One region of the Delftia sp. genome, then DNA from elsewhere that is predicted to be linked to it. Evidence: riboswitches for the same ligand, from Rfam matches in the RefSeq annotation. Region 1 holds a riboswitch; the other holds the start of a gene.
What was found. A riboswitch is a leader RNA that binds a small molecule or an ion and turns the genes downstream of it on or off. The one in region 1 is predicted to bind glycine.
Positions count from the first base shown of each region.

Region 2: another riboswitch for glycine. It lies ahead of AC5I49_RS00010 (D-amino acid dehydrogenase); the one in region 1 lies ahead of gcvT (glycine cleavage system aminomethyltransferase GcvT).

Region 1 is NZ_JCABYI010000020.1:177,180-192,946, forward strand. It holds gene AC5I49_RS11650 (SDR family NAD(P)-dependent oxidoreductase) at 1-70, opposite strand, end outside; gene pdxK (pyridoxine/pyridoxal/pyridoxamine kinase) at 67-987, opposite strand; gene AC5I49_RS11660 (ABC transporter ATP-binding protein) at 1,155-1,856, opposite strand; gene livG (high-affinity branched-chain amino acid ABC transporter ATP-binding protein LivG) at 1,865-2,632, opposite strand; gene AC5I49_RS11670 (high-affinity branched-chain amino acid ABC transporter permease LivM) at 2,685-3,923, opposite strand; gene livH (high-affinity branched-chain amino acid ABC transporter permease LivH) at 3,923-4,849, opposite strand; gene AC5I49_RS11680 (branched-chain amino acid ABC transporter substrate-binding protein) at 4,950-6,071, opposite strand; gene AC5I49_RS11685 (RluA family pseudouridine synthase) at 6,412-7,113, opposite strand; gene AC5I49_RS11690 (PAS domain-containing hybrid sensor histidine kinase/response regulator) at 7,110-9,338, opposite strand; gene gcvP (aminomethyl-transferring glycine dehydrogenase) at 9,494-12,385, opposite strand; gene gcvH (glycine cleavage system protein GcvH) at 12,457-12,831, opposite strand; gene gcvT (glycine cleavage system aminomethyltransferase GcvT) at 12,967-14,100, opposite strand; glycine riboswitch at 14,159-14,277, opposite strand; glycine riboswitch at 14,293-14,404, opposite strand; gene AC5I49_RS11710 (fatty acid--CoA ligase) at 14,574-15,767, shown strand, end outside.
Region 2 is NZ_JCABYI010000001.1:3,760-19,526, reverse strand. It holds gene recC (exodeoxyribonuclease V subunit gamma) at 1-989, shown strand, start outside; gene recB (exodeoxyribonuclease V subunit beta) at 986-4,810, shown strand; gene recD (exodeoxyribonuclease V subunit alpha) at 4,807-6,957, shown strand; gene AC5I49_RS00035 (glutathione S-transferase family protein) at 6,974-7,636, opposite strand; gene AC5I49_RS00030 (hypothetical protein) at 7,753-8,112, shown strand; gene AC5I49_RS00025 (copper chaperone PCu(A)C) at 8,209-8,736, shown strand; gene AC5I49_RS00020 (PhaM family polyhydroxyalkanoate granule multifunctional regulatory protein) at 8,879-9,823, shown strand; gene AC5I49_RS00015 (FIST signal transduction protein) at 9,905-11,140, shown strand; gene AC5I49_RS00010 (D-amino acid dehydrogenase) at 11,182-12,513, opposite strand; glycine riboswitch at 12,607-12,717, opposite strand; partial or broken gene AC5I49_RS00005 (beta strand repeat-containing protein) at 13,106-15,767, shown strand, end outside.

The DNA.
Region 1 (15,767 bases):
TGGCCAGGCCCATGCCGCGCGAAGCGCCCGTGAGAATCGTCAGGGAAAGGAGAGGCGATGCATTGTTCATGCGGGCGATGGTATCGCTTGTGCCCGTGCTGCCGGTGCTGCCTGCGCGGTCATTGCCCGGGCGGCGACGGGGTCCGAGGGCAGCAGCAGCTCGGCGCTGCGCGCCTGCCGCGTGCGCTCCAGCGCCTGCACGATGCGTTCGCAGGCGCGCTCGGCCGCCTCGCGCAGGCTGGCGCCCTGCAGCCAGTGGCCGGTGAGCGCGGCGCTGAACAAGTCGCCCGTTCCCTTGGGCACCGCATCCACGCGCGCGTGGGTGATCACATGCACGTCCTCGCGCGTGACCAGCGCCACGCGCATGCGCAGTGCATGCTCGCCGCCCAGCTCGGGCGCCGCGCTGGTCACGGCCACCCACTGCGTGCGGCCGGTCAGCAGGCTGCGCGCGGCCTGGACCACATCGTCCATGCCGTGCACAGGGCGCGCGGTCAGCCGTTCCAGCTCGAAATGGTTGGGTGTCAGCCCGTCGGCCAGGGGCAGCAGGTGGCGCTGGTAGGCCTCGACCATGGCGGGGTCCACATAGATGCCGCTGTCGTGGTCGCCGATCACCGGGTCCACCACCACGCGCAGGCCGGGGCGCTGCTGCAGCAGGCCCGCCACCCAGTCCGCCAGCAGCCCGGCCTGTTCCGGCCCGCCCAGGTAGCCGGCCAGCACGGCCTGCAGTTGCCTGAGCGCGCCGCGCGCGCCCAGGTCCTGCAGATAGCCCGCAAACCACTCGGCGGCAATTGCTCCGCCGTGGATGCTGGGATAGTGCGGCGTATTGCTGAACACCACCGTGGGCACGGCTGCCGCCGCCAGTCCCAGGGCCTGCAGCGTGGGCATGGCCACGTTGTTGCCAACGCGGCCGTAGACGACCTGGGACTGCACGGACACCACGTCGATGGCCAGGGGGTGCAGCATGTCATGGGGGGCGGGGGCGTTCATGGGCGTGGGGGAGCAATGAGAGGCAGGGACGTGTTTTATAACGCCTGCGCCCAGGCCGCAGACCCCACAATCGGCCGCGCAGGACCAGACCACTGTGCGATCTGCGCGTGAAAAGAAAAAAGCCCGCCAAAGGGCGGGCCCGTGGAGCGACAGGCGCCTGTGCGTTGTCAGGCGCCCAGGTAGGCGCGGCGCACGGCGTCGTTGGTCAGCAGGTTGGCGCCGGTGTCCTCCAGCACCACCTTGCCGGTCTCCAGCACATAGCCGCGGTCGGCGATCTGCAGGGCGCGGTTGGCGTTCTGCTCGACCAGGAAGACCGTGACGCCAGCGGCGCGGATGGTCTGGATGATCTCGAAGATCTGCGCAATGATCAGCGGCGCCAGGCCCAGCGTGGGCTCGTCCAGCAGCAGCAGGCGGGGCTTGCTCATCAGCGCGCGGCCGATGGCCAGCATCTGCTGCTCGCCGCCCGACATGGTGCCGGCGCGCTGGTGGGCGCGCTCGCGCAGGCGCGGGAAGAGGCCGAACACATGTTCGATGCCGGCCTCGATCTGCGGCTTGTCCAGGAAGAATCCGCCCATCTTCAGGTTGTCGGTGACCGTGAGGTCCGAGAAGATGCGCCGCCCTTCTGGCGAGACCGCAATGCCCTTGCGCATGATGTGGTGCGAAGGAAGCTGGGTGATGTCCTCGCCCTCGAACGAGATGCGACCCGAGCTGGCGCGCGGGTTGCCGCACACCGTCATCAGCAGCGAGGTCTTGCCGGCGCCGTTGGAGCCGATCAGCGAGACGATCTCGCCCTGGTTGACGTGCAGGCTGACGCTGTCGACCGCGCAGATGGCGCCGTAGTGGGTGGAGATGTTCTCCAGTTGCAGCATGGCAGGCATCAGGCTTCTCCCAGATAGGCCTTGATGACCCGTTCATCGTTGCGAATGGCATCCGGCAGGCCCATGGCGATGGGTTTGCCGTACTCCATGACCAGGATGCGCTCGGACACGCCCATGACCAGGCCCATGTCGTGCTCGATCAGCAGCACGGCAATGCCGTACTGGCGGCGCAGCTGGTCGATCAGGCCCTGCAGGTCCTTTTTCTCCTGCGGGTTCAGGCCGGCGGCGGGTTCGTCAAGCATGAGCACGCGCGGCTTGGTGATCATGCAGCGCGCGATCTCCAGGCGGCGCTGGTGGCCGTAGGCCAGGTTGCCGGCCTCGCGGTTGACGAACTCGCGCAGGCCCATCACGTCCAGCCAGTGCAGGGCGCTCTCGATCTTTTCCTCTTCGCTGCGGCGGTAGCCCGCCGTGTTGAACAGGCCCGACAGCAGGTTGACGCCGGAGCGGCGGTGCTGTGCCACCAGCAGGTTTTCCAGCACCGTCATGGACTTGAACAGGCGCACGTTCTGGAAGGTGCGCACCACGCCGTGGTTGGCCACGTGGTGGCTGCTGCGCCCCTCGATGGCGCTGCCGTCCAGCGCGATGGAGCCGCTGCTGGGCTGGTAGAAACCGCTGATGCAGTTGAACACCGTGGTCTTGCCGGCGCCGTTGGGGCCGATGATGGCAAACACTTCCTGCGGACGCACGTTGAAGCCCACGTGGTCCACGGCCAGCAGGCCGCCGAAGCGCATGCACAGGTCTTTGACTTCTAGCAAATACTCGCTCATTGCCGGCCCTTGCTGCTATCTGTTGTCCCAAAAATCATGGTGTCGGCATGCCTCATGAGCGCACCTCCACATGGCGACGGCGCATGGGCAGCAGGCCCTGCGGGCGCCAGACCATCATCAGCACCATCACCAGGCCGAAGATCAGCATGCGGTACTCGGAGAACTCGCGCGCCAGCTCGGGCAGCACCGTCAGCAAGATGGCCGCGATGATCACGCCCAGCTGCGAGCCCATGCCGCCCAGCACCACGATGGACAGGATCAGCGCCGACTCGATGAAGGTGAAGGACTCGGGGTTGACGATGCCCTGGCGCGCCGCGAAGAAGGCGCCGCCGAAGCCGGCGAACATGGCGCCCAGCGTGAAGGCCGACAGCTTGATCTTCATGGGGTTCAGGCCCAGCGAGCGGCAGGCGATCTCGTCCTCGCGCAGTGCCTCCCAGGCGCGGCCTATGGGCATGCGCACCAGGCGGTTGGAGATCCACAGCGTGACCACGGCCAGCAGCAGCGCCATCAGGTACAGGAAGATCACCATGTGCAGCGAGCTGAACTCCAGCCCCAGGAACTGGTGGAACGTCGTGCCGCCCTCGGTGGAGGGGGTGCGCGTCATCTCCAGGCCCAGCACCGTGGGCTTGGGGATGCTGGAGATGCCGTCCGGCCCGCCCGTGATGCTGGTCAGGTTGACCAGCAGCAGGCGGATGATCTCGCCAAAGCCCAGGGTCACGATGGCCAGGTAGTCACCGCGCAGCCGCAGCACCGGAAAGCCCAGCACGAAGCCGAACATCGCGGCAGCGGCACCGGCCAGCGGCAGCGCTTCCCAGAAGGACCAGCCGGCCCAGTGGAAGAGCAGCGCATAGGTGTAGGCGCCCACGGCGTAGAAGCCCACGAAGCCCAGGTCCAGCAGGCCGGCAAAGCCCACGACGATGTTCAGGCCCAGGCCCAGCATCACGTAGATCATGGCCAGCGTGGCGATGTCCACCGCGTTGCGGCCCGCAAAGAAGGGCCAGGACACGGCGATCAGCAGGGCCGCCAGCATCAGGCCGTTGCGGTGGCTGGGGCGCGCCTGCGGCAGCGAGGGCAGCGAGACCTTGGGCATCTTCGCCGCGATCAGCGGGCGCAGCAGCTGCACCAGGAAGACCAGGGCGCAGGCCCAGGCCACCACCGTCCAGTCGGGGTTGATGATGGTGCGGGTGCCGGCGCGTTCCAGGTGCAGGCCGAAGATGGGCGTGACGACCACGGCCGTCATCACCGTGGCGATCAGGGCGTCGCGCAGGTTCAAAGTGGGTTTGGTTTTCATCAGACCTTCTCCACTTCAGGTTTGCCCAGCAGGCCCGTGGGGCGGAACAGCAGGATCAGCACCAGCAGGCCGAAGGCCACGATGTCCTTGTACTCGGACGAGATGTAGGCTGCCGCAAAGGTCTCGGCCACGCCCAGCAGCACGCCGCCCAGCATGGCGCCGGGGATGGAGCCGATGCCGCCCAGCACCGCGGCCGTGAAGGCCTTGATGCCGGCCAGAAAGCCGATGAACGGGTTGAGCTTGCCCACGGCCAGCGCGATCAGCACCCCGCCCACGGCCGCCAGCATGGCGCCGAGCACGAAGGTGAACGAGATCACTCGGTTGGTGTCGATGCCCAGCAGGCTGGCCATGTGCATGTCCTGGGCGCAGGCGCGCGAGGCGCGGCCCATGCGCGAGTGGCGGATGTACAGCGTCAGCAGCACCATGAGCACGATGGCCACCACGATGATCAGGATGCGCGAGTAGGGCACATAGATCTCGAAGCCGCCTTCGGCACCGAAGCGCAGCGCGCCCGGCAGCAGCGAGGGCACGGCCATGTCGCGCGCACCCTGGCCCAGGGCCACCCAGTTCTGCAGGAAGATGGACATGCCGATGGCCGAGATCAGGGCCACCAGGCGGGGACTGCGGCGCAGCGGCTTGTAGGCCACCTGCTCCACCACCAGGCCATAGACGCCGGTGACGAAGACCGAGACCACCAGCATCAGGCCGATGATGGCCCACACCGGCAGGCCGCTTTGCGTGCCTATGGCCGACAGCGTGACCAGGCCGATGTAGGCCCCGATCATGTAGATGTCGCCGTGGGCGAAGTTGATCATCCCGATGATGCCGTAGACCATCGTGTAGCCGATGGCGATCAGGGCATAGATGGCGCCCAGGGACAGTCCGTTGAACAGCTGCTGTATCAGCTGAGGTAAGAGTTCTGACATGGTGTAATGCCGCCCCAAAACAGGAAAAGGCCTAAAAGGCCAGGATGCAGACGACCGGGACACGCCGAATGCGTGCCCCGGTCAGTCAGACGGAGGGGGATTACTTGGCAGCGACCGACTTGCTGCCGTCCTTGTGCCATTCGAACACCTGGAAGTCGAAGGACTTCAGGTCGCCCTGCTTGTTCCAGCCCACCGAGCCCAGAACGGTCTCGAAGTTGGACTTGTGCAGGTGGTCAGCCACCTTGGCGGGGCTGTCGCCCACGGCCTTGATGCTGTCCAGCAGCACTTGCGTGGCGGCAAATGCGGTCAGCTGGAAGGCACCCGAAGGATTGCGCTTCTTGTCCTTGAAGGCCTTGACCACGGCGGCGTTCTTGGGGTTGGCCGAGAAGTCTGCGGGCAGGGTCACCAGCATGCCTTCGACGGCGTTGCCGGCGATGGCGTTGACTTCGGGGTTGCCCACGCCTTCGGGGCCCATCATGCGGACCTTCAGGCCCTGCTCGGAAGCCTGGCGCAGCAGCAGGCCCATTTCGGGGTGGTAGCCGCCGTAGTAGATGAAGTCCACGCCGGCGCTCTTGAGCTTGGTGATGACGGCGGAGTAGTCGCTGTCGCCGGCGTTGATGCCTTCGAACAGGGCCACTTCCACGCCGGCCTTCTTCAGGTCGTCGCGCACGGAGGATGCAATGCCCTGGCCATACGACTGCTTGTCGTGCAGCACGGCAACCTTCTTGGGCTTGGCCTTTTCCAGGATGAACTTGGCGGCGGCCGGGCCCTGCTGGTCATCGCGGCCGATGGTGCGGAAGATGAAGTGGTAGTTCTTGCCGTCGGTCAGGGCGGGGGACGTCGCCGAGGGGGTCACCACGACCACGCCTTCGTTGTTGTAGATCGGGGCTGCGGCAATCGATGCGCCCGAGCAGACGGGGCCGATCACGTAGCCGATCTTGGCGTTGACCACGCGGTTGGCGGCCACGGGACCTTGCTTGGGTTCGCAGGCGTCATCGACGGACACCAGCTCGATCTTCTTGCCGTTGACGCCGCCGGCCGCATTGGCCATTTCCACGGCGGTGTTCACGCCTTCCTTGACCATGTCGCCGTACTGCGTCAGCGGGCCGGTGGTGGGAACCACCATGGCGATCTTGATTTGCGCATGCGCTGTGGAGAACAGGGCGGCGCCAGCCAAACCCAGGGCGGCGACGACGGTGTGCATGCGGAACGGAATGCTCATGAGTACTTCCTTCAACTTTGGGTAAAGCGTTCTGAAAAACGCGGTGGCTCCTGTAGGGGCTAGCCGCGCAAAGAAGCACAGGTTAATCGCCTGGTTACCAATGGCAACAGGGTATCCCGGGGCTGGCGCGGCAACAGGCTTTTCGCTAAGGCTCCCATCGCGGCCTGCGCCGTCGGGCGGGGGCTGTTTTGGCCGAAGAAAACGGCTGATGCCGACGATGCACCCTGACGGTGCTTCATGAAGTCAATATGACCAACTGCAAGAAGGGGAAACACGTACGCTGAATGTTGCATTGCAGCAACGTACGCGGTGGCGATGATTTGCGTGTTCCTGCGATGGATCAGAACGGCGCGGCGGATTCGAAACGCAGCGTCTCGCCAGACAGGGGATGCGCCAGCTCCAGCAGCTGCGCATGCAGCAGCAGGCGCGGCGACAGCGCCTGCACGGCGGCATCGGCATAGAGCGCATCGCCCAGGATGGGATGGCCCAGCGCGGCCATGTGCACGCGCAGCTGGTGGGTGCGCCCCGTCACGGGCTGCAGCTGCACCCGCGTGGTGATTGCATCCCGGACTTCGGTGGCTTGCGCGCCTGGCAGGGCGCGCCACAGGGTCTGGCTGGGCTTGCCCTGCACGGCATCGATGATGCGCAGCGGGCGCCGCTCCCAGTCGGCTGCAATCGGCAGGTCGATGCTCTGCCATGCGCCGGCTTGCCGCGCGGTGGGGCTGCCTGCCACCACGGCCACATAGCGCTTGTGCACGCGGCGCTGCGCAAAGGCCTCGCTCAGCAGGCGCTGGCTGGCCAGGCTGCGCGCCATGATCACCAGGCCCGAGGTGGCCTGGTCCAGCCGGTGCACGACCAGCGCATCGGGCCAGCGCTGCAGGGCGCGGGCGCTCAGGCAGTCCTGCTTGTCTGGGCCGCGCCCGGGCACGCACAGCAGGCCGCTGGGCTTGTCCAGCACCAGCAGTTCGGCATCCTCGTGCAGGCAGATGACGCCTGCGCCGTCACCTGCACTGGCGCCGCCATCGCGTTGCTCAGGGGTCAAGCCGTTCCCCGCTCATTCAGCAGCCTGTGCACCGTGGCGCACAGCTCTTCCACGTCGTTGGGCTTGTGGACCAGGGCCCTGGCGCCTGCAGCCAATGCGGCCTGCTCGATCTCGGTGGTGATGTAGCCCGAGGCCAGCGCGATGGGCAGCTGCGGCTGGATGGACAGGGCCTCGTGCACCAGGTCGATGCCGCTGTAGCCGGGCATGTTGTAGTCGGTGACCAGCAGGTCGCAGTCCTGGGGCGCGGCGCGCAGCGCCTCGATGGCCTCGTGCGGATCGGTGAAGCCGCTGACCTGGTAGCCGCGCCGGCGCAGCAGGCGCTGCACCAGAAAGACCAGGGCCTGGTCATCGTCCACGTACATCACATGCTGCTGCGCGGCCTGCGGGTCGGGCAGCAGGGCGAACTGCGGGCCGGTCGGGGTTTCCGCGGCCGCCAGGGGCTCGGGTGCGCTGGGCAGCGCCTGGGCGGCGAGGGGCTCGGCCGGTGCAGAGTCGGCCGGCGTCAGGGGGTCGGCCGGAGGAAAGTACAGCGTGAAGCGGCTGCCCTGGCCGGGGATGCTGTACACGTCCACGGCGCCGCCGTGGTTGCGCATGACACCGTGCACCACGGGCAGGCCCAGGCCCGTTCCCTGGCCCACGGGCTTGGTGGTGAAGAAGGGCTCGAAGATGCGCTGCAGCGTGCGTGCGTCCATGCCGGGGCCGTTGTCCTGCACCGACAGCGCCACGTAGCTGACGGGCGGCAGGCCCAGGCGTTCGCACAGGCGCTGGTCCGGGCGCACCAGGTCGGCATCCATCTGGATCAGGCCGCGCCGCTCGCCCAGGGCGTGCATGGCATTGGTGCACAGGTTGAAAAGGGCCTGCTCCACCTGCATGGCGTCGGCCAGCATGGGCGGCATCTGCGGCGGCACGTGCACCTGCAGCTCCACGGCGGGCGGCAGGGTCACGCGCAGCAGCCGCGCCGTGTCGCCCATGACCTCGCGCGCCTGCACGGGCTTGCGCTGCGGCGGTTCATTGCGGCTGAACGTCAGGATCTGGCGCACCAGATCGCGCGCGCGGCGGCCGGCCTTTTCGATCTCCTGCAGGCTTTCGATGGCTGCGGCATTGCCGCCGCAGTCGGCCTTGGCCAGCTCCACATTGCCCAGGATGGCGCCCACGATGTTGTTGAAGTCGTGGGCAATGCCGCCTGCCATGGTGCCCAGGGCCTGCATCTTGTGCGATTCGCGCAGCTGCTCTTCCAGCTCGTTGCGCTGGGCCTCGGCCTTCTTGCGGCTGGTGAGGTCGCGCGCGAACACGGTGGTGGTCTCGCCGCCGCTGTGGTGCTCGAAGGAGACGCTGACCTCGACCGGGATTTCGCGGCCGCTGGCCGTGCGTGCCGTCATCTCGCCCAGCACGGCCTGCGTGGTCAGCGGCGCAAAGGACAGGGCCTGGGCCGCATCGGGCAGGAAACGCTCCAGCGGACTGCCCAGCGCGTCGTGCGGCGGACACAGAAACAGGGCGGCAGCCGTGGGATTGAAGACGGTGATGCGCTGCTCGTGGTCCAGGCAGATGATGGCGTCCAGGGCCGAGTTGATGACCGATTCGAGCCGCCGCTCGCTCAGGAACAGCTGGTGGTTGCGCTGCTGCAGCGCCAGGCGCTCGGCCAGCAGCGGACCCTGGTCGACCACGGCGCACAGGTACTGCGCAATGGGCGGGCCGCTTTGCTGCGGGATGGCGATGCAGGCCACATGCAGGTCGGCGCGCAGCTGGTGCTGCTCGGTGATGTCGAAGCAGACCTCGTGGGCCTCGGTGCGGCCCAGCTCGCGTGCCGCAACGAAGGTCTCGCGCACGCGCTCGGCGTCGTCAGGGTGCACGAAGGGCGCGAAATTGACCAGCAGCCGGTCATGCTCGGTGGGCTGGAAGGCGCTGTGCGCCATGGCGTTGGCCTGCACCACCATGTCGTGCTCGTCCACCACCAGCAGGGGCAGGGGAATGCTGGCAAACAGGGCTTCGAAGCGCTCGGAGGCGCTTTCGGCCACGGCCTGGCTGTAGTCCAGCACGCGGTTCTGGATCTCCAGCTCGCGCTGGTAGTTGCGCAGCTCGGCGACCAGGGCCTGCAGCGGATCGTCTTCGGGCTGGAAGGGGGGGAAACGTTCGACGGGGGGCAGGTCGGCGCCGGGCGCCAGCAAGGCATGCAGGGGCAGGTGCTCGTCGTCGCGAGGCTGGTCGGAAGGGTCTTGGCTGCTCATCGCGTGCTGGCGCTGGGGAAAGCGGCATCTGCCGCACAAATCCTGGTCGCCCGCGCCTGGCGCCCGGCAGATGGACCGGGGCCCGGCGCGGGCAGGGCCGCAGTGTACGCGCGCCGGGCGGGGCGCCACAAGCGCCCCTTTGGGTGGCAGGTGCTTCAGCTCAGGTAAGCGTCGACCGGGATGCAGCTGCAGTAGAGGTTGCGGTCGCCGTAGACGTTGTCCACCCGGCCCACGGGGCACCAGTACTTGGACTGGCGCAGGGCAGCCACGGGGTAGGCGGCGGCCTCGCGGCTGTACGGGTGGGTCCATTCCGAAGCCAGCAGGGTCTCGGCCGTGTGCGGCGCGTTCTTGAGCGGGTTGTCGTCCTGGGGCAGGCGGCCCTGCTCGATGGCGCGGATTTCCTCGCGGATGGCGATCATGGCGTCCACGAAGCGGTCCAGCTCGTACAGGCTTTCGCTTTCGGTGGGCTCCACCATCAGCGTGTTGGGCACGGGGAAGGACAGCGTGGGCGCATGGAAGCCGTAGTCGATCAGGCGCTTGGCCACGTCCTCGGCCATGACGCCCGTGCTTTCCTTGAACTGGCGCAGGTCCAGGATGCACTCGTGCGCCACATGGCCGTGCTCGCCCGCGTACAGCGTGGGGTAGTGGTCGCGCAGCCGGGCGCTGATGTAGTTGGCGCTGAGGATGGCGGTCTCGGTGGCCAGGGTCAGGCCCTGGGCGCCCATCATGCGGATGTACATCCAGCTGATGGGCAGCACGGCCGCATTGCCCAGCGGCGCGGCACTGATGGCGCCCGTGCCGCCCGCAAGGCCCGTGGTGGCATGGCCGGGCAGGAAGGGCACGAGATCCTCGACCACGCAGACGGGGCCCACGCCCGGGCCGCCGCCGCCGTGCGGGATGCAGAAGGTCTTGTGCAGGTTCAGGTGGCTGACATCGCCGCCGAAGCTGCCCGGCGCGGCCAGGCCCACCAGGGCGTTCATGTTGGCGCCGTCCACGTAGACGCGGCCGCCGTGGTCATGCACCAGCTTGCACAGCTCCTTGACCTGGGTCTCGAACACGCCGTGCGTGCTGGGGTAGGTGATCATGATGCAGGCCAGGTTGGCACTGTGCTGCTCGCACTTGGCCGCCAGGTCCGCCATGTCGACGTTGCCGTTGGCGTCGCAGGCGGTGACCACCACCTGCATGCCCGCCATCTGCGCGCTGGCGGGGTTGGTGCCGTGGGCGCTGCTGGGAATCAGGCAGACGTTGCGGTGCGACTGGCCCCGGCTCGCATGCCAGCCCTTGATGGCCAGCAGGCCCGCGTACTCGCCCTGGCTGCCGGCATTGGGCTGCAGGCTGATGCCGGCGTAGCCCGTGGCCTGGCACAGCCAGTCGCGCAGCTGCTTGTCCAGTTCCGCATAGCCCTGCTGCTGGTCGGCCGGGGCAAAGGGGTGCACCTGGGCGAATTCGGGCCAGGTGATGGGAATCATCTCGCTGGTGGCGTTGAGCTTCATGGTGCAGGAGCCCAGCGGGATCATGCTGCGGTCCAGCGCCAAGTCCTTGTCCGACAGCTGGCGGATGTAGCGCAGCATGGCGGTCTCGGAGCGGTGGGTGTTGAACACCGGGTGCGTGAGGAAGGCGCTGCTGCGGCGCAGTCCGTCGGGAATCAGCGGCTCCACGCCCTTTTCGAAGGCGGTGAAGCAGGGCAGGGCCTGGCCGTCCCGGGCGAAGATCTTCCACAGCAGCTCGACATCGGCGCGCGTGGTGGTCTCGTCCAGCGAGATGCACAGGTATTCCTTGAAATACACGCGCAGGTTGGCGCCCAGGGACACGGCACGCTCCACGATGGCCTGGGTGGCCGCGCCCGTGTGCAGGCTCAGCGTGTCGAAGCTGGGCGCCTCGCGCAGCGGCGCGCCCAGCTCGGCCAGGCCGCGCGCCAGGATGGCCGTGTACGAGGCCACGCGGCGGGCGATGCGCTCCAGGCCCTCGGGGCCGTGATAGACGGCGTACATGCTGGCCACCACGGCGGGCAGCACCTGGGCCGTGCAAATGTTGGAGGTGGCCTTTTCGCGGCGGATGTGCTGCTCGCGCGTCTGCAGTGCCAGGCGGTAGGCGGGCTTGCCGTGCACGTCCACGCTCACGCCGACCAGGCGGCCGGGCAGGGAGCGCTTGAACTCGTCGCGGCAGGCCATGAAGGCGGCGTGCGGGCCGCCGGCGCCCATGGGCATGCCAAAGCGCTGGGTGGTGCCCACCACGATGTCGGCACCCCATTCGCCGGGCGGCGTGATCAGGGTCAGCGCCAGCAGGTCGGTGGCCACGATGAAGGCGGCCTGCTTTGCATGGGCCTTGTCCACGTCGGCGCGCAGATCGTCGATGCGGCCGCTGGTGGCAGGGTACTGGGCCAGCACGGCGAAGTAGTCGCCCTCCATCAGCTGGTTCCATTCCTCCAGCGAGTTGGCCAGCAGCACCTCGATGCCCAGCGGCGCAGCGCGCGTCTGGATGACTTCGATGGTCTGGGGGTGGGCATCGCCGGCCACCACGAAACGGTTGCTCTTGCTTTTGACGGAGCGCTTGGCCAGCGTCATGGCCTCGGCGGCCGCCGTGGCCTCGTCCAGCATGGAGGCGTTGGCAATCGGCATGGCCGTCAGGTCGCAGACCATGGTCTGGAAGTTGACCAGGGCCTCCATGCGGCCTTGCGAGATCTCGGCCTGGTAGGGCGTGTAGGCCGTGTACCAGGCGGGGTTCTCCAGAATGTTGCGCAGGATGACGCCGGGCGTGTGCGTGCCGTAGTAGCCCTGGCCGATGAAGCTTTTGAGCAGCTGGTTGCGGCCTGCCAGCGCCTTGAGTTCGGCCAGCGCCTGGGCCTCGGTGGCCGCTGGCGGCAGCGCCATGGGCTGGTGGCGCCGGATGGAGGGCGGGACGATGGCGTCGATCAGCGCATCGCGCGATGCCGCGCCGATGGCGCTGAGCATGTGGGCCTCGTCTTCGGGCGCGATGCCGATATGGCGGGCCACGAATTCGGTGGCGTTCTCGAGGGCGGCAAGGGGCTGGGTGGAGGACATCAGCATGGAGGGACCTGTCTCAAAAGCTGAAAAGCGCCAGGGCGGGCCCTGGCGCCCGTCCTGGCCGGAAAGTGGCGTCAGTTGCTCTGGGCAAAGGCCGTGTAGGCGGCTTCGTCGAGCAGCGCGGCCAGCTGGCCTGCGTCGCTGAGCTTGACCTTGAAGAACCAGCCTTCGCCCAGCGGGTCGCTGTTGGCCAGGGAGGGGTCGTCGCGCAGGGCCTCGTTGACTTCGACGATCTCGCCGCTGACGGGCATGTAGACATCGGCGGCGGCCTTGACGGACTCGACCACGCCGGCCACATCGCCCTGGTTGAAGCTGGTGCCCACGGCGGGCAGGTCGACGAACACCACGTCGCCCAGCGCGTCCTGCGCGTGGAGGGTGATGCCGACGATGGCCGCGTCAGGGTTGGCGGCGTTGATCCACTCGTGGTCCTTGGAATACTGGATGCTCATGGCTTGCTCCGATAGAAACTGAAAAGAAACCTGTGAAAGGCGGTTTGAGAAAGGTCAGTGCGCACTGTAGCGGCATGCGATGGCAGGAAAAACGAATCCGCCGAACTCGATCCACGCCAAGCGCGCAGGCTGTCCTCAACCGCGGTGATAGCGGGGCGCCACGAAGGGCGTGGCCTGCACCTGCATGGGCACGGCCTTGCCGCGCACCATGGCCTGCAGCGTGGTGCCGATGGCGGCGCTGCCCGGCTCCACATAGGCCAGTGCCACGGGCTGGTTCAGCGTGGGCGACAGCAGGCCGCTGGTGACCTGGCCGACCTTGCGGCCGCCGGCATCCAGCAGTTCCGTGCCTTCGCGCACGGGCACGCGCTCCAGGGCCACCAGGCCCACGCGCTTGCGCGTGAGCAGCTCGGGCGATTGCAGCTGGGCCAGCACGGTGGCCGCGCCGGGAAAGCCGCCTTCGCGCTCGCCACCTGCGCGGCGGACCTTCTGCACGGCCCAGTTCAGGGCGGCCTCGGCCGGGGTGGTGGTCGTGTCCAGATCGTTGCCGTACAGGCACAGGCCGGCTTCCAGGCGCAGCGAATTGCGCGCGCCCAGGCCCACGGGCCTGACTTCGGGCTGGGCCAGCAGGGCACGGGCAAAGGCCTCGGCGTGGCTGGCGGGCAAGGAGATCTCGAAGCCGTCCTCGCCGGTATAGCCGCTGCGCGCGATGTACAGCTCGGCCCCCTCCCAGTCGAAGTGGCCGCCTGTCATGAACACCAGGCCGGCCGTGTCGGGCAGCAGGCGCTCCATGGCGGCTGCGGCCTGCGGGCCCTGCAGCGCCAGCAGGCCCCGGTCGAACTGGGGCTCGATTTCACAGCGCTGGCCGATGCGGGCCTGGATGTGCGCCAGGTCTTCATGCTTGCAGGCGCCGTTGACGATCAGGAACAGGTCGTCCTCGCGGCGCACGAACATCAGGTCGTCCAGAATGCCGCCCGCCTCATTGAGCAGCAGGCCGTAGCGCTGGCGGTGTTCGCCCAGGCCCAGCACGTCCATGGGCATCAGCGACTCCAGCGCGGCCCCGGCGTCGGCACCGCGCAGGCTGATCTGGCCCATGTGCGAGACATCGAACAGGCCTGCCGCCTCGCGGGTGTGCAGGTGCTCGGCCATCAGCCCCTGCGGGTATTGCACGGGCATGGAGTAGCCGGCAAACGGCACCATGCGCGCGCCCAGTTCCTGGTGCAGGTCGAACAGCGGGGTCCTGAGCAGATCGGTGGTGGAGGCAGCGGACAAGGAGGGCTCTCTTTCAGGCAAGGAACAAGGCATAACGCCATCCCGGTCCTCCGGGATGTGCTGCCCTGCTGTCCGCTTTACCTGAGAGATTCACCCGCACCTTCCATGCGTGGGGCTTGCTCCTTCGGTGGATGGGGCACACCGCCGTGCCCTGCATCTCTCTCCAGCTAGGAACGCCTGCGGCCGTGGCGGCAGGCGGTGCCAGTCCTTTTGCCTGAGCGTTCGGGGCGAACCCTGCGCCTTCGGCGGTGCCGCTGCCTGCGACCGTTGCGGCCGGGCGGGCACTCTCTCCTGACCGGCGCATTCTAGCTGCGGCCAGCGTCCGCGCGGCTTCGGGATTTCCGCGGGCCGGCTGCAACTCCATGCGCTTGCCTGCATGGATGCATTTGCAAATTGCATAACTGTCTAAAAAATCTCCTACATTGAGGTGCATCGATATATGAAATCTCGTGAGCGAGAAGGAAGAAGCGCACATGCAGCAGACGCTGGGAGACACATTGGCCTGGCCGGCACGTTACCTGCCGAACAAGGAAGCCCTGGTCGCGTGGGAGGGCGGCGAGCGCCGCGCCTGGACCTACGCCCAGCTCGATGCCGAAGTCAACCGCCACGCCCATGGCCTGGCCGAGCTGGGCATAGGCCATGGCGACGTGGTCGCCGCCTTCCTCTACAACACGCCGGCCTTTGTCTTCACCATGCTGGCGGCCGCGCGCCTGGGCGCCATCTTCAACCCCATCAACTACCGGCTGGCGGCGCAGGAGCTGGCCTTCATCCTCAAGGACGGCGCAGCGCGCGCCCTGGTCTTCGAGCACGAGGGCGGCGAGGTGGCCGCACGCGCCCAGGCCCTGCTCAAGGCCGAAGGCGGCGGCACTGGCGCAGGCATCGAGCACTGGATCTTTGCCGACGATGCCCCGGCCGACCCGCTGCCGGTCTGGGCCACGCAGCGCCTGTCCGCCCTGGCCAGGGGCCGCAGCAGCGCGCCGCCCCAGGCCCATGTGCGCGAGAGCGACCCCTGCATCCTCATGTACACCAGCGGCACCACGGGCCGGCCCAAGGGCGTGCTGCATACGCACCGCAGCAAGCTGGCGCACAACGCCCTCATGCACCAGACCATGCAGTTCACGCGCGACGACGTGGGCCTGGCCATGGCGCCGCTCAACCACACGGCCGAGCTGCACACCAGCTTTCTGCCGCGCCTGCAGGCCGGCGCCACCCAGGTGCTGCTGCGCCGCTTCGACGTGGCCGAGGCCTGGCGCCTGATCCGCGAAGAGCGCGTGAGCTTCTTCTTCGCGGCGCCCACCATGATCACCATGCTGCTGGCCGACCCCATCGCCTCGCCTGAGCAGGCGCCCGCGCTGAGGCTGGTGGAGTACGGCGGCGCCTCCATGGCGCCGCACCTGATCCGCGAATGGACGCGCAAGGTCGGCAGCGACCTGGTCCAGGTCTACGGCACCACGGAAATGGGCCCCTGCATGTCCGTCCTGCTGCCGCGCGAGCAACTCTCGCACGCGGGCTCGGCCGGGCTGCCCTCCATGGGCCATGACCTCATCGTGGCCCGCTTGCGCGAAGACAACGCCCCCACCGACCCGGCCGAGGCCTGCCTGCCCGGCGAGGTGGGCGAAATCCTCGTGCGCGGCCCCTGCATGATGGCCGGCTACCTCAACCGCCCC
Region 2 (15,767 bases), on a different contig from region 1:
TTGTCCCGGACGCCTCGGCGCCGCTGACGCTGGCCCGGCTCACCGATTTCCTGCGCCACCCGGCGCGCGCCTACCTGCGCCAGCGCCTGCAGGTGCGCTTCGAGCAGGAGGACAACCCGGTCGTGGACGAGGAACTGTTCCAGCTCGACGGCCTGACCGAATACCTGCTGGTGCAGCAGTTGCAGCAGCAGGTGGCGGCCGGCCTTTCCGAGCCCGGGCAGGCGCCCCAGGCCATGGAAGACAGTGTGCGCGCCGCCGTGGCGCGCCTCACGCGCTCGGGGCGGCTGCCGCTGGCGGGGCTGGGCGCGCGCGGCGCGCGGGCGCTGCAGTCCTCGGTCACGCCTTCGCTGCGGGCCTGGCGCCAGCAACTGGATCGGTATGCCCATCCCGCGCCGCGCAGGCGGCTGCTGATCGAGGACGATGGCCTGGTGTTCGACGACTGGATCGACGGGCTGCGCCAGTCCTGCGAAACCGAAGAGTCCCCCGATGCGGACGACGCACAGTGCTGGCTGCTGCTGGACCCGCGCAACCTGCTCAATGCCAAGGGCAGGCCCCATGCCGACAAGCTCATGCCGGTCTACCTGCGCAGCCTGGCGCTGGCCGCCAGCGGCTCGCAGGCCGAGTTGCGCGTGGTGGCGCGCGACGGCCTGGTGCAGGTCCTGCCCATGGACCCTTCCGACGCGCTGGCACGGCTGCGTGCATTGATGGCCCTGTGGCGCGAAGGCCAGAACGGCCCGCTGCCCCTGCCGCTGCGCAGCGGCCTGGCCATGGCCGAAGGCTTTCCCGCTGCGGCACAGCAGGCCTATGAGGGTGGTCATCTGGTCAGCGGCGAAGGCGAGGACCCGTCCTGGGCACGCTGCTATCCCGATTTCGAGGCCTTGGCCGCCGATGGGCGCTTCGAGGCCCTGGCCCATGCCGCCCACGCGCCGCTGCTCGACTGGGTGGCCGCGCAGGTGCAGGTCCAGCCCTACCAGGCGGATGCACCATGAGCACCAGCGAAGTGACCGGCGGCGTGACCAGCCATGTGCTCGACGCACAGCGTTTTCCGCTGTGGGGCAGCCGCCTGATCGAGGCCAGCGCCGGCACCGGCAAGACCTGGACCATCGCCGCGCTCTACCTGCGACTGGTGCTGGGGCATGGCGAGGGCAGCCTGGACGGCATCAGCAGTACGGCCTTCGAGCGCCCGCTGATGCCGCCCGACATCCTCGTCATGACCTTCACGCGCGCGGCCACGCGCGAGCTGTCCGACCGCATACGCAAGCGCCTGATCGAGGCCGTGCAGTGCTTTCGTGGCGAGGCCGAACCTGCGCCCCACGACGCCTTCCTGCACGCGCTGCGCGAGGCCTACCCTGAAGGCGCGGCCCGCGAGCGCGCGGCCTGGCGCCTGGCCATGGCCGCCGAATGCATGGACGACGCGGCCATCCACACCATCGACGCCTGGTGCCAGCGCATGCTGCGCGAGCATGCCTTCGACAGCGGCAACCTCTTCGACGAAACGCTGGAGCCCGACGAAAGCCAGCGACAGACCGAGGCCGCGCAGGACTACTGGCGCCAGCAGTGCTACCCGCTGTCCGACGAACTGCTGGACGAGGCCCTGAAGATCTGGCCCCACGTCGATGCCCTGGTCGAAGACATGCGTGCCCTGCTGCGCGAGCCCCCCGTGCTCGGTGCGGGCGAGGGCAGCCTGGCCGACTGCCTGCAGCGCGCCATGGAACAGCGCCGCAGCCGCCTGCTGGCCCTGGCAGCCGGCTGGGACGACAAGGCCCAGCGCCTGCAGCGGTGGTTGGATGGACAGCTCGACGGGCAGGGCGCGTTGTGGGACAAGCGCAAGCTGCAGCCCGCGCGCTACACCGGCTGGCTGGCCGCGCTGGCTGACTGGTCGCGCGCCCCGCTGGACGGTCCGCTGGCGCTGACCGAGGCCGCGCGCCACCGCCTCAGCCCCGAAGGCCTGGCCGAGGCCTTCAAGGGGGCGGCCGGCGATGTGCTCATGCCGCTGGAGCTGGCCGAGCTGCAGGCGCTGCTGGTGCAGCTGGAGCAATTGCCGCCCGTCAGCGTGGCCGTGCGCCTGCATGCGGCCGCGCGCGTGGCGCAGCGGCTGGCTCACCTCAAGCGCCAGGCCGGCAGCTTCGGCTTTGCCGACATGCTGCAGCGCCTGGACACGGCCCTGGCCGGCGACAACGGCGCCGTGCTGCGTGAGCGCATCCTGGCCCAGTACCCGGTGGCGCTGATCGATGAATTCCAGGACACCTCGCCGCTGCAGTACCGCCTGTTCGACCAGATCTACCGCACGGCGGCCAACGACCCGCACAGCGCCCTGCTGCTGATCGGCGACCCCAAGCAGTCCATCTACGGCTTTCGCGGCGCCGACATCCACAGCTACCTGCAGGCGCGCCGCGCCACCGAGGGGCGCCACTACGTGCTGGGCACCAACTACCGCTCCACCGAGGCGCTGGTGGGCGCCGTCAACCATTGGTTCGCGCAGGCCGAGCAGCGCCCGGGCGAGGGCGCCTTCATGTTCCGGCGCGGCAGCCACAACCCGCTGCCGTTCGAGCCCGTGGCCGCCCAGGGGCGCAGCGAGCAACTGCACACGCGCGACGGCGCCATGCCCGCCCTCACCGTGGCCTGGAGCGCGGGCCGTGACGAGGACACCGGCATCCCCCTGCCTTTGTCGGCCGACGAGGTACGGCGGCGCTTTGCGGCCCATTGCGCCGAGCAGATCGTGCAGTGGCTGGCCGACCCGCAGGCCGGCTTTGTGCAGCCCGATGGCCGCCTTGTGCGCCTGCGGCCTGCCGACATCGCCGTGCTGGTGCGCACGGGCCGAGAGGCGGCCACCGTGCGCCGCGAACTGCAGGCACGCGCCGTGGCCTCGGTCTACCTGTCGGACCAGGATTCGGTGTTCGCCAGCGACGAGGCCCATGACCTGCTGTACTGGCTGCGCGCCGTCGCCGCGCCGCTGGATGCCCAGGCCGTGCGCGCGGGCCTGGCCACGCGGCTCATCGGCCTGTCGCTGGACGAGCTGGCCTGGCTGGCCGCCGACGAGGAAGCCTTTGACGCGCGTAGCGAGCAGCTGCGCGAACTGCACAGCATCTGGCTGCGCCTGGGCGTGCTGGCCATGCTGCGCCAGACCCTGTACCGGCTGGACCTGCCCGCGCGCTGGCTGCAGGACCCGGCCCTGGGCGGCGAGCGGCGCCTGACCAACTACCTGCACCTGGCCGAGCTGCTGCAGACCGCCAGCGCCCAGCTGGAGGGCGAGCAGGCCCTCATCCGCTGGCTGGCCACCCAGATCGAGGCGCCGGGCAGCGGCAGCGAAGAGCAGGTGGTGCGCCTGGAAAGCGATGCCGACCTGGTCAAGATCGTCACTGTGCACAAGAGCAAGGGCCTGGAGTACCCGCTGGTCTGCCTGCCGTTCGCAGGCAGCTTCCGCCCCATGGAGCGGGCCAGGACGCCGTTCCTGACCCTGTCCGCGCAGGAGGGGGTGGAAGACGATGCCGCCCCGGCCCGCCGATTGCTGCTGGACTTCAGCGACGAAGACCTGGCCCAGGCCGACCGCGAGCGGCTGCGCGAGGACCTGCGCCTGTTCTACGTGGCGCTCACCCGCCCGCGCCATGCGCTGTGGCTGGGCTTGGCCCCGCTCAGGCGCGGCAACGGCAAGGCCTGCGTGAACGAGCAGGGCGCCGCCGGCTACCTGCTGGGCGGCACCGAGCCGCGCTCGGCCCAGGGCTGGCTTGACGGCCTGCGACAGCTGTGCGGAGAAGACCCGCACATGGCCTGGCGCGATCTGGACGCCGAGCCGCTGCAGCGCACGCGCTGGCAGCCGCCGGACGCTGCCACGCCGCTGCACGATGCCCGGCCCTACGACGCGCGCTTCGACACGCGCTGGGGCATCGGCAGCTTCTCTGCCCTGGTGCGTGCCATGGCCGCGCCCAGCCTGCCCGTGCTGCCCGTGGCCGTGCAGCGCCCGGCCGAGGATGAGCAGGCGCTGGAGCCTCCGCCATCGCCGGAACTGGCGGACATCGCCGGCCTGGCGGGCCTGCAGCCCCTGCAGAATGGACCGGCCGGCGGGCCTGCGGTCTGGCACCGCTTTTTGCGCGGCCCCGTGGTCGGCAACTTCGTGCACGACCAGCTGGAATGGCTGGGCGGCGAAGACTTTGCCCTGCCCGTGGACGGCCAGGGTGCGCTCGCTGATCGCCTGGTGCGCCGCTGCGAGCGCGCGGGCCGGGGCGAGCAGGCGCGTGACCTGCTGGCCTGGCTCACGGCCGTGGTCCACCAGCCGCTGGCGCCGCTGGATGTGACGCTGGCCACGCTGGGGCCGCAACTGTCCGAGATGGAGTTCTGGCTGCCCGCGCGCCAGCTGCCGGCCGAGCGCATCGACCAGCTGTGCCGGCGCTTCATCCTGCCGGGGCAGGAGCGGCCCGCGCTGCCCCAGCGCTCGCTGCACGGCATGCTCATGGGCTTTGCCGACCTGGTGTTCTGCCACGAGGGCCGCTACTGGGTGCTTGACTACAAGAGCAACCACCTGGGCCCGGACGGCGCCGCCTACGGCCAGGAGGCCTTGGCCCGCGCCATGCTCCACCACCGCTACGACGTGCAGGCCGCCCTCTACCTGCTGGCCCTGCACCGGCTGCTGCGCAGCCGGCTGGGCACGGCCTACGAGCCGCAGCGCCAGCTGGGCGGTGCGCTGTACTACTTTCTGCGCGGCATCGATGGCCCGGCCGGTGGCATGCATGCCATGGCGCCCGAGCTGCCCTTGCTTGATGCGCTCGATGAACTGCTCGGTCCCGGCCGCGCCAACGCGGAGGAACTGCCATGAGCCCGCGCCCCCGTTCGCGCACCATCGATACGGCCACGCTGGACCTGTTCGATGAACGGCCGGGCGGCGACTCGCTGGGCGGCAAACCGCCGGGCTCCGTGCCGCCAGACACCAATGAAGTGCTGGCCCTGCTGCGCCGCTGGGCCGACGCGGGCCTGCTGCGCCGGCTGGATGCGGCGCTGGCCTCCTTCGTCGCCGGGCAGGATGCGCAGGCCGGGCCCGCCTTGCTGGTGGCCGCCGCGCTGCTGGCGCAGATGGAGGGGCGCGGCCACAGCTGCCTGCCCCTGGCGCCGCTGGCCGGCCACCCCAACGACGTGCTGGCCTGGCCGGCCGATGCGCTGCCCGCGCAGCAGGCCCTGTGGCAGATGCTGCCTGCGCGCCTGTCCGGCTGGGTTGCGGCGCTGAGCGCCAGCCCCGTGGTGCGCGTGGTGCACGGGGAGCAGGTAGATGGACAGGGTGGCAGCGAGGACCTCGGCCAGCCCCTGGTGCTGGCCGGCGCAGACGGCCCCGCGCCGCTGCTGTACCTGCGCCGCTACTGGGACTACGAACGCGCCGTGGCCGCCCACGTCATCCAGCGCACGGCGGCGCAGGCCGTGGCCGGACAGCCGCTGGACGAAGCCCAGGCCCGGCGCTGGCTGGACCGGCTGTTCCCGCCTGTGGCGGACGGTGGCCCCGTGGACTGGCAGAAGCTGGCCTGCGCGCTGGCGCTGCGCGGCCGGCTGTCGGTGATCACGGGCGGCCCCGGCACCGGCAAGACCTATACCGCCGCACGGCTGCTGGCCCTGCTGTTTGCCACGGCGCCCGACGCCGGCCAGCTGCGCGTGGCCCTGGCCGCCCCCACGGGCAAGGCGGCCGCGCGCCTGAAGCAATCGATCGACGGGGCCTTGCTGCAATTGCAGGGCAGCATGGGCGGCGAGATCGACTTGGCGGGCCTGGTGCAGCGCATGGGTGCGGCGCGCACCCTGCACTCCATGCTGGGCGCGCGGCCCGATACGCGGCACTGGGGATTCCATGCAGGGCGGCAGCTGGACGTGGACGTGCTCATCGTCGATGAGGCCTCCATGGTCCACCTGGAGATGATGGCGGCGCTGCTGGAGGCACTGCCGGCCGGCGCCCGCCTGGTGCTGCTGGGCGACAAGGACCAACTGGCTTCGGTGGAGGCGGGCGCCGTGCTGGGCGACCTGTGCCGCGATGCCCAGGCCGGGCGCTACCTGCCCGACACGCTGGACTACGCACTGCGCGTGGCCGGCCAGCGGCTGCCGCCGCAGTTCGCGGCGCCCGACGGCGATCGTGCGCCAGCGCTGGCGCAGCACACCGTCATGCTGCGCGAGAGCCGGCGCTTCGGGGGCCCCATCGGCCAGCTGGCACACGCCGTGAATGCCGGTGAGGCGGTGAAGGCCCAGGCCCTGCTCGATGCCGGCACGCAAGCCGGCGCAGGTTCCGAGCTGTGGGAACGCCATGGCGGCGGCGTGCACGCCGTGACCGAACTGGCCGTGCACGGGCGCGGCGGTCTTGCCAGCTATGCCCTCTATGCCCAGGCGCTGCAGGGCCGGCCGGATGCGGCCGGCGCCGACGAGGCAGCGCACCGCGCCTGGGTGGTCGATGTGCTGCAGGCCTTCGAGCGCTTCCGGCTGCTGTGCGCCGTGCGCGAGGGGGACTGGGGCGTGTCCGGCCTCAACCGGGCGGTGGAGCAGGCCCTGGAAGCGCAGGGCGCGATCCGCCGCAGCGGCGAATGGTATGCGGGCCGGCCCGTCATGGTCACGCGCAACGATGCGCAGCTGGGCGTGTTCAACGGCGACATCGGCATTGCGCTGCCGGGAGCGCACCAGGGGCAGCCAGGGCAACTGCTGCGCGTCTACTTCCTGCAGGGCGACGAATTGCGCTCGGTCGGCGTCAGCCGCATGGCCCATGTGGAGACCGCCTTCGCCATGACGGTGCACAAAAGCCAGGGCTCGGAGTTCGAGCACACCGCCCTGGTGCTGCCCTCGCGCGGCGGCAGCGTGCTGGGGCGCGAGCTGGTCTACACCGGCATCACGCGCGCCCGCCAGGCCTTCTCGCTGTTCTCCGAGGTGCCGGGCCTGCTGGCCTCGGCCGTTGGCAGCCCCACGCAGCGCGCCAGCGGGCTGCTGCGCTGGCTGCAGGAGTGAGTGAAGGCCCCGCGCCTCAGGCCGGGGTCTTGTCGCTGGCGTAGCGGGCCATCATCAGCGCCGTATTGGTCTTGCGGTCGGCATTGACCTGCTGCACCGTGGGCCGCTCGGCCATGCGTGCCAGGTACTCGCGCACGGGCAGGTCGGCCAGAACGTCGCGCCCGCCAACGATCTTGCTGGCCGCGCTGACCAGGGGCAGGTGGACGATGGCGCAGCAGTCGGCCAGCGTGAAGCTGTCGCCCGCCACAAAGGGTGAGAAACGCGCGAGTTTGGCGAAGGCCGCCACGTTCTTGTCGAGCTGGGCCAGCGTGCGCTCCCGGGTGGAGTCGCTGACCTGGCCGCCGAAGAAGGCCTGCGGGTAGAGGATGCGCGCCACCAGCTCCAGGTGCAGGTCCAGGTACACGCACAGCTCGCGCACCTTGGCGGCCTCGAAGGCGTCGGCCGGCAGCAGGGCCGGCGAGGGCGACAGCGTCTCCACGTACTCGACCATGGCGGCCGACTCGCACAGGCCCCGGCCGTCGTCGATGCGCAGGTAGGGCACCTTGCCCAGCGGAGAAAGCGCCATGTCGGTCTCTCCCAGCCAGGCCAGTTCCTCGTTGAAGGGAAGCTGCTTTTCCAGCAGGGCCAGCTTGACCTTGTTGTAGTAGTTGCTGGCCGCGAATCCGCACAGGGTGAGCATGGGTGTCTCCTAGGGTGTTGGTGAGGGCTGGGGGATGCGCCTGCGATGGTAGGGGCGGGCAGGGCCTGGCGGGGTCACGGACATGACGTCCTGGGGCAGACCCCTAGAATGACGCCATGCCGCTTCGCCTGCCCTCCACCTTGGCTGCCTGCGCCCGCTGGGCGCTGGGCCTGTGGCTGTGCGTGGCGCTGGCATCGGCGTTTGCGCCGCTGGCGCGTGCCTCGGGCTGGGAGCGCCTGTGCTCGGCCGCTGGCGAATCGGTCTGGATGCCCTCGCCAGCCGGTCAGGACGATGCCCTTGCCGGCAGCCACGGCATCGACTGCCCGCTGTGCCTGCCCCCGCTGGCGCCGCCGCCCGCCCGGTGCAGTGCGGCCCCGGCACCGCTGGTGGCAGATGCGCAGCCACGGGCGCACCCGGCCTCCGTCCACAGCGTGGCCATGCCGGCCCTGCCCCAGGCCCGCGCACCGCCCCGGTGACTCCCGGATTCACTCCCGCTTCCTTCGCTTGGCCAACCCTTTTTGCAAGGCACGAAGACCGTGCCGCAATGCATTGAAATTTCTGGAGAAACCGTGATGACACTGCGTCAATGGACCACCCCTTTCCTGATCGCCGCCTCCCTGTCCATGGGCCTGGCCCATGCCCATGCCGATGCGGCCCATGTCAAGGCCGACGCCGCCTGGGCGCGTGCCAGCGTGCCGGGCCAGCAGGCCACGGGCGCCTTCATGCGCCTGACGGCCGAGGAGCCGCTGCGCCTGGTGGGCGTGGAGTCGCCCGCCGCCGGCGTGGCCGAGGTGCATGAAATGAAGATGGAAGGCGATGTGATGCGCATGCGCGCCATCGACGGCCTGGACCTGCCCAAGGGCGTGGCCGTGGACCTGAAGCCCGGCGGCTACCACGTCATGCTGCAGCAGCTCAAGAGCCCGCTGCTCAAGGACAGTCAGGTACCCATCACCCTGGTGTTCAAGGACGCCAAGGGCGAGACCTCGCGCCTGAGCCTGCAGGTCCCCGTGCGCGCCATGGCGCCCGGCGCAGGTGCGGCATCGGCTGCGCAGGGCGGCGCGCATGGCGGACACGGCGGACATGCCGGCCACTCCCACTGAGCTTTTTGTCATCCACCGGGTTTGTGCGCAGCGGGCCGTGCATGACTTGCGATGGACTTGGCGTGTGCCTGGGTTAAGCTGAGCGCATGGCCGGTGTGCTTCACCGGCATGTTCTTCCAACCCAGTCCTAGCGAGTGCTGCCATGAGTGATGCGTCCTCCTTCGGTTTCGGCAAGTTCATCCCCGGTTTCGACTTCCTGCAGGGCCTGGCCCAGAGTGCAGGATCGGCCACCGCCCGGCCCCTGGGGCGCCTGCCCGAATGGGTGGCGCCCACGGTGAGCATCGAAGAGGTGGACAAGCGCATCACCGAACTCAAAGCCGTGCAGTTCTGGCTCGACCAGAACGGCAAGGCGCTGGCCGCCACCATCCAGGCCCTGGAAGTGCAGCGCATGACGCTGTCCACCTTGCAGGGCATGAACGTCAGCATGGGCGAGCTGGCGCAGGCCTTCCAGTTCCCTGCAGCCGCAACCGCCGCGGCCACCGCTGCGGCCAAGGGCGCCGCCAGCGCGGGGCAGGGCGACCTTTCGGACTGGCCCATGTCCTCGGCCGCCAGCCGGGCGAGCAAGAAGGAAAAGCCGCAGCCCGAGCCCGCACAGGCCGCTGCCGCGCCGCCTGCAGCCCCCGAGGCGGGCAAGGCCGCCGACAGACCCGCAGCCGCGGAGACTGCGGCGCCCAAGGACGAGTCCGCCCAGGCCGCCGCCATGGGCCAGGCCATGCAGTGGTGGGGCGCGTTGACCCAGCAATTCCAGCAGATCGCCGCCAAGGCCATGGCCGAGCCCATGGCCCCGGAGGCCGTGGCGGCCGCCCAGCGCGCCACCGGCATGGCCGGTGACCTGGCCAAGGCCACCATGGACCGCATGGCGGCACAGGCCAGCGCCTTTGCTGCGCAGGCGGGCAAGGCGGCGGCGGTCTCCCCTGCCAAGGCGGCGTCCGCAAAGCCGGCGGCCAAGGCTGCGGCGCAGGCCGAAGCCCCCAGGACCGCTGCCAAGGCTCCCGCCAAAGCGGCTGCCAGGAAAACCGCTGCAAAGGCTGGAGCCAAGGCGCCGGCCGCCAGCAAGCCGGCAGCCAAGAGCCGGCCGGCGCGTTGACCGATCGGGCCGGACCCATGGATGCGCAAGGCCCCAGCCACCCGCAAGCCGGGTGCTGGCGGGGCTAGAAAGAAGGTTGGTATGTCGTTGTTTCCTGTAGGCCATGCCAGCCATTCCGACTGGCGCGCCGCGGCCGACGCGGTGCTGCAGCAGCTGCGCTTGCAGATGGCCGGGCCCGGCCACGCGCAGCGGCCCCGTCTGGGACTGGTGTACCTGTCCCATGCGCATGCCGCCCACGCACGGCCGCTGCTGCAGCATCTGGCCAGGGCCCTGCCCCATGTGGCGGACTGGGCCGGCTGCTCGGCCGGCGGCGTTCTGGCCATGTCGCATGAGTACCTGTCAGGAACCGCGCTCGCGGTGATGCTGCTGGATGTACCGGCCGCCCACTACCGCCTGTATTCGGGCCTGGCGCCCCTGCATGCGCCTGGCGGCGAGGCCGGCTTCACGGCCCATTCGGCCCTGGTCCATGCCGCAGGCGGCCAGCCCGAGCTGGCCGAGCTGCTGTACGAGCTGTCCGAGCGCACCGAGTCCGGCCTGCTGTTCGGCGGCGTGGGCGATGACGGGGAAGATGGCGTGGAGGGCGTGCAGATCGCCTGCCGTACCGAGGATCTGCATGCGCAGCATGCGGACGCGCGCGGCATTTTTCGTGGCGGCTTTTCAGGCGTGGCCTTCGGTGCCGGCGTGCCCTGCATCACGGGCATGGCCCAGGGCTGCGTGCCGCTGGGCGAGGGGCTGGAGATCACCGAGGCGCGCGGCGCCCTGGTCACCGGGCTCGATGGCGATCCGGCCCTGCAGCGCCTGCTGCAGCTGCTGGGCGTGGAGCTGGAAGGCAGCGACTGGCAGCCCGCGCTGACCACGGTCCGCACCACGCTGGCGGCCATTGCGCCGCCGGGCCGGGGCCTGGCCCACGGCGTGCTGACCGAAGAGGCCCAGGTGCTGACCCTGGTTGGCCTGGACCCGCTGCGCCAGGGCGTGGCCCTGTCATCGGCCGTGGAGGCCGGGCATTCGGTGATCTTCTGCCGCCGCCAGGCCCAGGTCGCGCGCCAGGAACTGCTGCAACTGGGCGCTGCGCTGCGCGATGCGGCGGAGCCCGAGGAGGCGGCGCCCGAAGGCGAGGCACAGCCCCGCATCCGTGGCGCCATCTACATCAGTTGCCGGGGCCGCGGCGGCGGCCTGTTCGGCGGCCCCGATGCCGAACTGCGCACCCTGCGCCACGCACTGGGCGATGTGCCATTGATCGGCTTCGTTGCCGAAGCCGAGATCATGGACGCCCGCCTGCACCGCTTCGCCGGGGTGCTGACGGTGTTCACTGCCTAGGCGTCGTACACGTCGTACACGTCGTACACGCCGTCCGCACCTCAGACCGCGCGCGGGCGCACCGTGCCTGCGCTGCGATCCGGGTCCATGGCTGCGGCTCCCAGAAAATCGAAATCCACGGCCGGCCGCCTGCCGCTGACCAGGTCGGCCAGCGCCATGCCGGAGCCGCAGGCATGGGTCCAGCCCAGCGTGCCGTGGCCGGTGTTCAGGAACAGGTTGGCGATGGGCGAGCGTCCGATCAGCGGCACATTGCTGGGCGTGGCGGGGCGCAGGCCGCTCCAGAACTGGGCGCGGCCGGTATCGCCGGCGCCGGGGAACAGCTGCTGCACGCGCCGCACGATGGCCTCGCAGCGCACGGGGTCCAGGTTGCGGTCGTAGCCGTTGAACTCGGCCGTGCCCGCAATGCGCAGGCGGTCGCCTTGCGCGCCCGTGTAGCGCGAGAACACCAGCTTGAACTCGTCGTCCGTGAGGCTGACCTGATAGGCCTTGGCGGGGTCCAGCACCGGCAGGGTCACGGAGTAGCCCTTGGCCGGGTAGATGGGCAGGCGCAACCCCAGCGGCTGGGCCAGCAGCGGGCTGAACGAGCCCATGGCCAGCACATAGGCGTCGCCCTGGATGCGTTCATAGCGGCCATCGGCATTGGTCACCTCCACATGGTCGATATGGCGGCTGGCGCCCGCACCCGTGGTGCGCAGCGCCGTCACGTGGTGGCTCTGGCGGAACTGCACGCCCGTGGCGGCGGCGATGCGCGCCAGCTCGCGTGTGAAGAGGTTGGCGTCGCCTGATTCATCCTCGGCCGTATAGGTGGCGCCCGCTATCTGCCCGCGCACATGGGCCAGGGCCGGCTCCAGGCGCACGGCTTCGTCGGCATCGATCAGGCGGCGGTCGCAGCCCAGGGCCTGCATCTGCTCGGTGGGCTTGAGCGCGCCCTCGAACTCGCGGGCGTTCGTATAGAAGTGCAGGATGCCCTGCGTGCGCTGCTCGTACTGGATGCCGGTGTCGGCACGCAGCTGCTGCAGGGCCTCGCGGCTGTAGGTGCCCAGGCGAACGATCTGCTGGATGTTGTGGCGCGTGCGCGCGGGCGTGCAGTTGCGCAGGAAGGACAGGCCCCAGAGCCACTGGCGCATGTCGGCGCGCAGGCGGAAGAGCAGGGGGGCGTCCTGCCGGCCCAGCCAGCCCAGCAACTTCAGCGGTGCGCCGGGGTTGGCCCAGGGCTCCGCGTGGCTGACCGAGATCTGCCCGCCGTTGGCGAAGCTGGTTTCGGCGCCGGGCGCGGCCTGGCGGTCGATGACGGTCACTTCATGACCGAGGGATTGCAGATAGTAGGCCGACGTGGTGCCGATCAGGCCGGCTCCGAGAACGATGACGCGCATGACGATGCCCTTTCAAAGGCATGTGCCGGGTCACGCGAAAGCTGGCCGCTATGGTCTGGATAGCAGGCAGCCGGCGTCCGTCGTGACGCAGCTGCCGCTCCCCCTGTCCTTGGTACCTGAGAGATTCACCACCATCCATGGGAACGGGGCTTGCTCCTTCGGTGCGCCGCACATTGCGTGCGGCGGCTCTCCAGACGGCATGTTGTGTTTGCAGTACGGAACCTGAGCGTGTATGGGAGTTTGCGCCTTCGGTGAGGCTCGGCACCGTGGCGCCCGCCTGCTCTCCTGCAGGGGCGATTCTATGGGGCTTGCGCAGCCAGCTCCAGTCGTATTGGGGATACCACCAGTTACCTGTATGTGGTGTGGCTGATTCAGGGTATTCCCTAGATCGCTCAAGCGCCTCCCTCGTAGCGCTGGTACGAGTCTCTGGCTTCATGTAAAAAAACTATTGAAATAGAAAAAAACATGATTTAGCCTATCGATATGTGCAGTGGTTTGTCAGTGCATGTTCTGGTCGATTGGACCTGCATGGGTTAACCATGGGTTGTATATATGTCTGATAGGCGACTTACCGTTGCACAGGTGCGGGTCCATGGAAACTGGTCCGTCACTGAAAAAATACAAGCACGGTGAATATGGTTTGTCGAGGGAGGAATGTTTTGCGTCGCAAACCCGACTGAAGGTGTGTCCGCTCAATGGGCAGTGGAGCAGCGCGCAAGCGTTGATGGAAATCCGCCTTTTTTTGATTGACGCGCAGGATCTGCGCGAAAAATTTTGCTTCCAAACTCACCGGCTGCAAGGTGAGTTGTGGGCTCGTGATTCAAATAGAACTATCCGAGGTACGGCGATGCAAATGCGCTGGGTACAACTGATGGCCATTGCCATTGGGAAAATCATTTTCCTGTCATATCTCCTTGAGAGAACGGGGAATATCATGCATGCTCTCAATCGCCTGCCTGGTTCGGCATTTTTTCGCAAGTGGCGTGCAGCGAAGTGCCTTTTCTCTTTGCTGCTGCTTTCATGCGCGGGTATCTCATCCACGGCACTGGCGGCGACCATCGTCTTCACGGTCACCGACAACAGCGACGCTCCCAATGCCAATGCAACGACACCAACCACCTGTGTCAGCACGCTGGGGGGCACCTTTGCTGGCGCATGTACGCTGCGAGCGGCCATTCAGGCAGCCAACTACACGCTGCAAACGCTGGATCCGAGTGCCGATGTTTCCATCGTCTTTGCGCCGACACTGACCACGTCGGTACGGACCATACAGAGCGGGACATCCAAGGATGCGGCGGGAAACCTCCATCCGTATGTCGACAATCAGACGGTTTACGTGCGCTGTGCCAATACATTCATCAGCGGAGCCCAGTCCGGCGCCGTGACGGGAGCCACCAATGCCTGTGGTCAAACCCAGATGATCAGCGGCGGCGATACGGGCACCACCACTGGTGCCGGTGGTGCCTGGTACTGGCTCAAAGGCACCGTGCCAGCCGGCACGGGCTCGTTGACCATCGATTTCGGGGGAGTCATACAAGTCCAGAACTGGGCGGACTCCCCCTGGGAAACTTTTTATCTTGGTGGGAAGAACATCACGCTCACCAATTCGCCCAATATGACCTGTGGCGAAGCGGTATTCGTCGTTGGCTCCACGGCGAACAATATCACCATTGATCGCGTCGGCCTGGTGAATGTGGCTCCAACCCCTGCTGGAGAGGGGACGCCGTTCAACTGCGAGCTGTACGCGGAGATTCATCAAGGCGCACAAAACGTATTCTTTACCAATAGCACGATCAATTCCGCGATATGGAATGGAAATTACGGCAATAACAAGGGCTCGGCCATTTCCGTTGCCGCAAGCAACGGTACAGGAGGCACGGTTTCCAACATTGTTGTCGATAATTTCACGGTAACGAATCTGCCCAACCCTATCGGGGGAATGCAGCTCGAGCAGTTCTTCCAGGTCATGTCGAACATGACCGTCAACGGATTGACGATCAAAGATTCGAATATCGCACTGAGCCCGACTGGTGGAAATGCGCCCAGGGCCGTGGTGTCGGTTGATGGAACGATCAACCTGGACAATGGAACTGGTCTTGCCGTGACGGGTAATACCTTCTCGCTGCCTATTGCCGCCTATACCACTTCATCGCCAATGCATGTGTCGGCACCAACGTTGAATATGGCAGCCTCAGGCACGACGCAGGTAGTGACGGTGACCGATAACAACTTCACTGGCGGCGGGGACGGGGTGAATATTGGTGGTACGGGTACGGCACCAGGGTTGATTGGCAACAACAAGATGACAAGCCAGTCGAGAAGTGCCATTCGTGTCACTGCGCGTGATTTCTTCAAGATTTCTCAGAACACGCTGTTTTCCGTGCCTGTGGCTGCAAACTCAGGTATCAGCTTGCAGACGACGGCCAATGGACAAACCGGATGGACCCCGACCCTTGGCGTTGGCGCCAGTGACACCGCCGCCTGCACCTGGACATTCAATATCACGGCAAATGCCAATGCGAGCGAGCCGGCACCGTATACGGTGGAAGCCTTTTGGTCGCCGACCGGCGCGGGCGTCAACGATGCGCAGGTCTATCTGGGCTCAGGGACCATGGCCGGAGCCTCGGGAACGCTGACCGTTCCTTCGTATCTCAGCGGCCAGGTGCGAGTCACAGTGACGGACAGCAATTCCGGTGGAGCACAAACCTCACAGCTTTCAACGGCGGCAAACGTCACCGGTTTTCCCTGTGCCCTGAAATCCGGCGTTCTGGCGACGACCAACAATCAACCTGTCGGCAGCAGCGACTTGCTGGAGGTCTACATTGTTGATGGCCAAGGCAATGCCTGGACGGGGGGCAGTGACACCGTCACCTTCGCAGCGCCGCCTGCAGGTGTCACGTTCAATGGCGGCTCCGCCGCAGTCAGCTGCACGACCGACTCCAGCGGAAAGTGCGCGTCTCCCATCAATGCCAGCAGCAGTGTCGCCGGAACATTCACGACACCCGTGACCTTGTCGTCGTCAGTCGCTGGTGCCACGTTCTCCAATCTTCCATTGGGTGGAAGTCCGGTATCTGGCGCAGTGACCTATCAGCCTTCGCCGGTTGCTTACAGCTTCACCGGACTGCCGGCCAGCACGACCGGTTCTGAAATCGCCGCGAGTCCGCCATCGATTGTGGCCAACGGCGTCTCCACCAGCACCTTGGCCGTGCAGTTGAAGGATGCTTTAGGCAACCTTGTCACCACCTGTACCGATA